DNA from 2 places in the Neptuniibacter marinus genome. Region 1 is predicted to be linked to the other one. Evidence: predicted binding sites of a transcription regulator. Region 1 holds the regulator's gene; the other holds the start of a gene.
The links. Region 1 encodes FNR, which switches genes on or off when oxygen is low (the NO sensors DNR and NnrR bind a similar motif). Its sites were predicted from a motif close to TTGATNTANATCAA; they were not measured.
Positions count from the first base shown of each region.

Region 2: a site for FNR is predicted at 1,776-1,789, ahead of ACOQOE_RS08575 (DUF523 domain-containing protein). Genes of this name have one in related genera too.

Region 1 covers NZ_OZ245004.1:2,690,100-2,694,291, reverse strand. The annotation lists gene ACOQOE_RS12740 (alpha/beta hydrolase) at 1-227, opposite strand, end outside; gene ACOQOE_RS12735 (adenine phosphoribosyltransferase) at 329-871, opposite strand; gene fnr (fumarate/nitrate reduction transcriptional regulator Fnr) at 1,038-1,832, opposite strand; gene hemN (oxygen-independent coproporphyrinogen III oxidase) at 1,905-3,293, opposite strand; gene ACOQOE_RS12720 (sulfite exporter TauE/SafE family protein) at 3,377-4,039, opposite strand; gene ccoS (cbb3-type cytochrome oxidase assembly protein CcoS) at 4,032-4,192, opposite strand, start outside.
Region 2 covers NZ_OZ245004.1:1,849,616-1,853,807, forward strand. The annotation lists gene ACOQOE_RS08565 (proline--tRNA ligase) at 1-264, opposite strand, end outside; gene ACOQOE_RS08570 (mechanosensitive ion channel family protein) at 348-1,187, opposite strand; gene ACOQOE_RS08575 (DUF523 domain-containing protein) at 1,211-1,690, opposite strand; gene ACOQOE_RS08580 (MaoC family dehydratase) at 1,931-2,362, opposite strand; gene fabV (enoyl-ACP reductase FabV) at 2,620-3,813, shown strand; gene ACOQOE_RS08590 (META domain-containing protein) at 3,921-4,192, shown strand, end outside.

The DNA.
Region 1 (4,192 bases):
CCTTCATCAGCCAGTAGCTCTTGCCATGTGGCAATGATCTCCATGCCATTGTGGGCGAGTGTGCCGTGGGTGATGAGAAGTATATTGTTAAAACCGTTCTCTTCTGTCAGGTACAGGTTGGCATTTAAGTCGAGATGCTTATATTTTAGTGTGATCTCTTCTGCATATAGGTTGCTGGAGTTAAGAAGGCTGCTAGCAAGGAATAGGGCGATAATAATACGGAGCATAGAAATACCTAAACAGCTTGTTCATCAATTAAGTTATAATGATATTCTTAAAAGAAATATGCAAGCCGTTTCAGTGTTCTATTAGAGGTCACTTGTAGTGTTTAAAGGCCTTCGTAGGCTAGAAGCGTATGTACTGGGACGCCGGCATCTTGGATTTTACTGGAACCTTGAAGGTCGGGTAGGTCAATAAGTGCAGCGGCTTCTGATACTGATGCTCCCAATTTTTTGATAATGCTGCAGGCCGCAAGTATTGTTCCGCCTGTAGCGATTAAATCGTCAAAAACTAAAACTTTGTCTCCAGAAGTAACTGCATCAACCTGCATTTCAACTGTCGCTGTGCCATATTCCAGCTTATATTCTTGTTCGATTGTTTGGCCTGGAAGCTTCCCTTTTTTACGGACGAGAACTAAGGGAATATTTAGATGGTAGGAGATAATAGAGCCGATCAAAAAGCCTCTGGCATCAATGCAGGCGATATGAGTAATATCACTATCAACATAACGCTGAATAAAAGCGTCAGAGATCATGCGTAATGCTTTTGGATCTTTAAACAGGGGGGTTATGTCACGGAACTGTACGCCAGGTTCAGGCCAGTCAGGGATGGTTCGAATAACTGACTTCACATAACATTCGTCGTATGACATTAAAAACTCCTTGGAAACAGCTTGTTGATTTGGCTCAATGCATTTTAGGGGAGGTAAAGCTCTAATGAACCCGTTGGGTTACACATTGAGATGGCTACTTTTTGTGCGACTGACGAGCACCGGTAGTCAATATGCCGGTGCTCTTTTGTTTTATATATTATATGACTCAGCAGTGACCATTTTTACCACATTGCGCACTTACTGGTTCAGCGGTATCGCTTTCTATAACCTCTCCAGATAATCTGTAGAGTTGTTCTATATCTTCTATATGAACTTCTTTGCCTTCAACGCGCAGTAAATTGGCTTTCTGGAAACGTGTGAAAATACGGCTGACAGTTTCGACGGCTAAGCCTAAGTAATTACCAATCTCATTACGCGACATGGACAGGCGGAAGCTAGTTTCAGAATAGCCGCGAGCTTTAAAGCGTTGCGAAATTTTTACCAAAAATGTTGCTACACGCTCTTCTGCATTTTTCTTTGATAAAAGAAGCATCATTTGTTGTTCTTCGCGAATCTCTTTGCTCATAGTGCGTAAGAGTTGGCGGCGTAGTTCCGGTAGTTGCCCCGACAGATCATCGAGGCGTTCAAATGGAATTTCGCAAACGGTTGTTGTCTCTAGTACTTTTGCCGAGACAGGGTATTCGTTGCTATCAAATCCGCTCATGCCAACCAATTCGCCTGGAAAATAGAACCCAGTGATCTGTTCCTCACCTTCATTTGTGATGGTGTAGGTTTTGACGGTTCCTGCTCGAATCGCATACACGTCAGTGAACTCAGAACCTTGGTTAAATAGGTGATCACCTTTTTTTAATGGTCGACTTTTATCGATAATTCTATCTAACCGTTCCATCTCTGTCATATTAAGCGAAACGGGGAGACATAATGAGCTAAGACTACAAGTGTTACAGCTAACCTGCTGCAAACTACGCAGCTTCCCTTCGTTTGTCTTGTTATCACTCATAATACATTCCTGTTGTCGTTATAATCGAGTGGCTACATTTTGATTATGTAATATTTCTGTAAATACGGGAAGTTAAATAATCCGTGAGAATCGCTGTGAGCTAATGTCTTTTGGTATATAAGCATCAAAAGCCATACATATTCTACGAATTAGTAACCGACCGGCGGGTGATACGGTAATGCGTTTTGTGTCCATTTGAATGAGACCATCGGAGGTAAAAGCGCTTAGCTCTTGTTGGGCATCAGCAAAGTACTGATCGAATTGGATACCGAAGCGCTGCTCTATTGGTGCTTTTTCTAATTCGAAATGGCAAATAAGATGAGTGATGACATGGCGGCGTATAATGTCATCTGGGGTTAAGCTTACGCCGCGTTTAATTGCATGCTTTTCGCTTTCTACTGCATCTGTATAAGCTTGCATCTCATGCTGGTTTTGATAGTACACAGAACCAATTTGACTAATGGCAGATACACCCATGGCAACGAGGTCACATTCAGAATGTGTTGTGTAGCCTTGGAAATTTCTGTGTAGTTTTCCCGTGTTTTGCGCAATAGCTAATTCATCATCAGGTTTAGCAAAGTGATCCATGCCTATATAGACATAGCCAGCTGCTAATAGTTTGCTAATGGTAGATTCGAGAATCGCAAGTTTTGTTTCAGGACTTGGTAAAGTGGATTCATCAATATGACGCTGTGGCCTAAAACGATCGGGCAAATGAGCATAATTAAATACAGAGAGCCGATCTGGGTTCATCTCAATAACAGTATCTAATGTCTCGTTAAAGCCATCAAATGTTTGATAGGGTAGGCCATAAATAAGATCAAGGTTAAGTGAGCGGAAGCCTTGGCGGCGAGCTTCTTCTAAAATGGCAGAGGTTTGTTCAACCGATTGCACACGGTTAACAGCTTCTTGCACCTTAGGGTCTATATCTTGTAAGCCTAAGCTAATGCGATTAAAACCGATCTCTCTTAATACTTGGATTGTTTCTTCAGTGGCTTCTCTTGGATCTATCTCAATAGAGTAATCGCCGGAGTCATCATCTAGTAGATTAAAATTAGCCCGCATCTGCTGCATTAACTCTCTCATCTGCTCATGGCTAATGAAAGTAGGCGTACCGCCGCCCCAGTGAAGCTGAGTGACCTGACGGTCATTATTATACCATTTGGAAAGCTGAGCCATCTCTTTATACAGGGTATCCAAATAGGGCTGTGCTTTCTTACGATTTCGTGTAATGACCTTATTGCAGGCACAGTAGTAGCAAACGTGCGCACAAAATGGAATGTGTACATAGAGAGAGAGTGGCGCATTTAAGTCGGCAGAGTTTTGTCCCGTTGTCACCAAATCCGAGGAAGATAGTTCAGGATCGAACTGAACGGCTGTCGGGTAAGATGTATAGCGTGGACCCGAAAGGTCATATCGCTTGATTAGATCTAAGTCCCATTTTATCAGGTTGCTATCCACGAATTTTTCCCTCGTTATCTCAAATGCTGCCATCACTGACAGTAAATAATCTATTAGTAACTAAGCTTGGTTTAACTCTATGGCTAATTCAGTATGCCTTGCCAAGGGATCGTGTAGAGTCCCATCAGTATAATCAGGCTACCAGAGAGGTGTTTTGTTAGTTTTCGTTGTAAAACTGTTTTTACTTGCTGTGCTAAAACACCAGTTAAAAGCATAGTGGGCAGGGTGCCTAATCCAAAAGCGATCATTAATTGTGCGCTTAAGGTCCAGTCCGCAGCGGCGGATGCCCATATGAGTGTGCTATAAACGAGACCGCAAGGTAGCCAGCCCCAAAGTACGCCGAGCATGAGTGCTTGGCGTAATGTTTTAACGGGTAAAAAGTGGCGTGCAAAAGGGCTGATTTTTTTCCAGAGATAGGAGCCAAAATGCTCAACCTTGGTCAGACCTTGCCACCATTGTGCTATATAAAGTCCCATGCTGACTAACATTAAACCTGCAAATATTCGTAATGCGAGTTGTATGCTTGGATTTTCAATTAACCAACTTACACTGCCGAGTAATGCCCCCGCTATAGCGTAGCTGGTAATTCGCCCGCTGTTGTAACCCAGTAATAAGCCAAAGCCTTTCATACCATTTGGGCTGCTAAGGGAAACTGTTGTCGCAATACCACCGCACATACCAAGGCAATGTGTACCGCCGAGTAAACCTAGCAAAAATGCGGTTGGTAGTGAGAGTGCTTCAGTCATCCTTATCCTTAGGGGAAGGTTTTTTTACTTTGGCGTCATCGGGAATCAGTGCTTCGTCATCGTCATATAAAATGCTATGAGCGGGGCTGTCCAAATCATCATACTGACCATTATTAACGCTCCAAAAGAAAGCCCAAACGGCACAGCTCGCTA
Region 2 (4,192 bases), 840 kb from region 1:
CATCTCCCAACGACCGGATTCCTGCCAAAGCTCAGCCGGTTGGATCGCGGGCATTAAAACTTCTAGTGCACCTGATTTATCCATCTCTTCTCGCACGATCCTTTCTACTTTACGAAGGGCTCGTAGACCTAGTGGTAGCCAGCTGTATAAGCCTGAAGCAGCTTTGCGAATCATGCCTGCGCGTAACATTAGCTGATGGCTAACAACTTCTGCGTCAGATGGAGTTTCCTTAACCGTGGAAATGAGATATTGGCTTGTGCGCATATTATTACTCAATCGAAGAATTCATTAACAAAACGGGGCACATTGTAGGTGCCAGTGCTTGAACTGCCAAGTAAAAATGAAAGTTATGAAGCTGCTTGAGTTAAAGTGACTTCTCGTTGCGGGAATGGAATAACTATTTTGCTTTCTTGTAATGCATTGTATACGGCTAAGTTAACTTGGTATTGAACCTCAAAATAGCGTTCAGTAGGCACCCAATAACGATAACCAATATTGATAGATGAGTCGGCAAAAGCCTCGACGCCTACTTGAGGCGCTGGGGTTGTTGGAATCTCAACAAATTGCGAAAGGGCGTGATTAATTACGTTAATTGCTTCTTCAGGTTTGCACTGATAACTGATGCCAACGCTAGACTCGACAATTTTATATTGGAATGAATTAATGATAACTTCACCTACAATATGTTTGTTGGGGATAGTTATCATCTCTCCATCTTCTGTGTCAAGGATGGTGTAAGCTAAGCGTATCTCTTTAACTATGCCGGATATATTATTGATATTTATGGTATTTCCAACAACAAAAGGGCGGGTTATTATGATGGTAAAGCCTGCGCCATAGTTGGAGAAAACCCCTTGTAATGCTAAGCCTAAACTTAATGAAATAGCACCTATAGCGGCCACGAAAGGGGCAACACTAATACCAAATTTTCCTAAGCAAACAATAAGCACCATTGCGATAATAAAGAGCTTAACGCAGCTAGAAATAAAGAGGCTTAAAGTGACATCAACATTTTTCTTTTCACATAGTCTTAAGACAATTTTTGCTATCCAGCGGGCAACGATGAGGCCCAATAGGAAAATAATAATGGCGCCAATTACTTGGAAGCTATAGTTGACGAAAAATTCGATAACCATATTACTAAGCTTGGTAATTGTTTCTAACTCATTTTGAAGTTCTTGCTCCATTACTAGCCTCTGCGGAAAAATGATTAAGCGGTGATTCTTTCTGAATCTTCGATAAAAGCAAAGAGTTCTGCAAGTTGTTTTTCGTTAAAAACAGGAATGCCGTTTCTTAAGAGTTCAGCCGCTGCCACACCTGCACCATCAGTTAAAGTGTTTGTGAAGTTACCATCATAGATTTGATTATTGCCACAGGAGGGGCTTTTGGCCTTCATTAAGGCACAAACTACGCCTTCACGTCTGGCTATCTCGAGGGTTTTTTCCGCACCACTTAAATACTGCGGCGTAACATCTTTCCCCTCTTTTGTAGTGATAAGTATCGGGAATTTACACTGGGTTTCAGCAGGAGGGCGTGGTGTTGCTAATCCACCTGATATTTCGGGGCAGATAGGTACTAAACGTCCCTCTTCTTGCCAGCGCTGTAGATTCGGGTGATTAATTAGGTGATGGCCACCATCGAAGCGAACTTTTTCTCCGAGCATGCAGGCACTAATTAGTATTCGTTTCATATCCGTATTTCTTGTTGTTATTTTTTTTCGCACATTTTACGGAACAGTAAAAACTTATCAATGAACTAAAGTATGAATTACAGGTTTGATTTAGGTCAGTTAGCACTAAGAAATGAAACTGTCTTTAGGGAGTGTTTTTTGATGCGAAGAAAAGGGAAGTGAGGGAGCGCCTGTTTCAGAATAGAAAAAACGATAAGCACCATTTTATAAAGAAAGTGGTGCTTAATCGTATAGGTGAATTTAAGCTTCGCGTTTATCAACCATAAATGTGGCGCTACCGGTCGCAACTATTTTGTCGCCTACATAAACTTCTGTTTTGCATTTTACTCGTTTACGGCGCATATCAATTTCTTCAACGGTGAGGAGAGCATTAGCTGTATCACCAATGAAAACAGGTGCTTTAAATTTGATCTGTTGATCAATGTAAATGGCGCCAGGTCCTGGTAATTTTGTACCCGCTACAGTAGAGATAAGCGCTGCGCTAAACATACCGTGAACAATGCGTTTGCCAAACATGGTTGTTTTTGCGTATTCATCGTTTATATGTACTGGATTTGTATCGCCAGATATTCCTGCAAACAGACAAACATCGGCGTCGGTGATAGTTTTGGCAAATGAAGCGTTCATTCCTACTTCAAGGTCTTCTAAGTAATAACCATGTAAATCAGACATCGGGTAATTCCTTAAATAAGCGTCAATAATAGTGTGATGATAACGAATATTACGGATGAATGGCTAATAGAAAACAGCAGAGGTAACAATTCGATAGAATTGGCGTATCTGCTGACCGACTATGGTTATAAACATTAAATATTACAATCTAGGTGTTTTTGTTGGTTTTTGAGCCCTGATATGACGCTGTAAATTTTGCGCTATTTCATGTATCTTACGAATCAACTTTATTTACTGGATTTGAGACCCGTTTACGCATGATTATCAAACCAAAAATTCGCGGTTTTATTTGTACTACTACACACCCCGAGGGCTGTGCAGCCAATGTTCGTGAACAAATTGCCTATACCAAAAGTAAAGGTAAAATTGTTAACGGACCTAAACGTGTTCTCGTTATTGGTGCATCAAGTGGCTATGGCCTTTCATCACGTATCGCTGCGGCGTTTGGCTCAGATGCGGCGACAATAGGTGTTTTCTTTGAAAAGCCTGGCACAGAACGTAAGACGGGTACAGCGGGTTGGTATAACTCCGCGGCATTTGATGCAGAAGCGAAAGCGGCTGGTTTATATTCAAAAAGTTTGAATGGTGATGCTTTTTCCCATGAAGCAAAAGCCAAAACAATCGAATTGATTAAAGAGGAGATGAAGCAAGTTGACTTAGTTGTTTATTCTCTTGCTTCGCCAGTGCGAAAAATGCCTGATACAGGAGAGGTTGTTCGCTCCTGTTTGAAACCTATTGGTAAGCCTTATCAGTCCACGGCCATTGATACTAATAAAGATGCCATTATCAGTGCTGAAGTTGAACCTGCCACGCAGGAAGAGATCGACGCGACCGTTACTGTTATGGGTGGTGAAGATTGGGAATTGTGGATTAATGCACTTGAAGAAGCCGACGTCTTGGCTGAGGGCTGTAAGTCTGTTGCGTATTCCTATATCGGCTCCGATATTACATGGCCGATCTATTGGGATGGTGCTTTAGGTAAAGCTAAGCAAGATCTTGATCGGGCAGCGTCTGCAATTGATGCTAAGCTCAAAGTTAACGGCGGACAGGGGAATATTGGTGTTCTTAAATCGGTCGTTACTCAAGCGAGTTCAGCCATTCCTGTTATGCCGTTATATTTGGCTATGTGCTTCAAAGTGATGCGCGAGAAAGGTTTGCATGAAGGCTGTATGGAACAGGTTCAGCGTTTGTTTGCTACGGGCCTTTACGGTGAATCGGTTGTGATGGATGAGAGTAACCGTTTCCGCATGGATGATTGGGAGCTTAAGGATGAAGTTCAAAATGCCTGCCGCGAAATCTGGCCACAAGTTACCACAGAAAATCTGTTCGATTTGACTGATTATCAGCTTTATAAAGATGAATTTCTGAAATTATTTGGCTTTGGCATTGAAGGTATCAATTATGATCTTGATGTCTCTCCGCTTGTGGACTTTGATGTAAGCGATATATAGTTAACGGTTTATTTGCCAGATAGTAGCGGTATGCTACTATCTGGTGTATCTAGGGATTTTATATATCCTTTCTAATCCTGTTTTTTTACTTCAAACGGAATTGAAGAATGCGCTTTATACCTGTAACGCTACTGTCTGTAGTTTCCCTTTTTATTCTTTCTGGGTGTCTATCACATCCTTCTATGTATAAAGCTGATGGCGCGTTTCTCATCATCGATGCGCAGCCGTTATCGCACCTGCCAGAGTCTGCGAAAGTTGAGGTTGCATTAATTTACAATGATAACAGCGTTAAGTCTGAGGTAATTGAAGAGAACGGCTATTTACCTTATCACTATGAACTGCCGGTTGATGCGGGAAAACAGCCATCCGTCAAAACAAT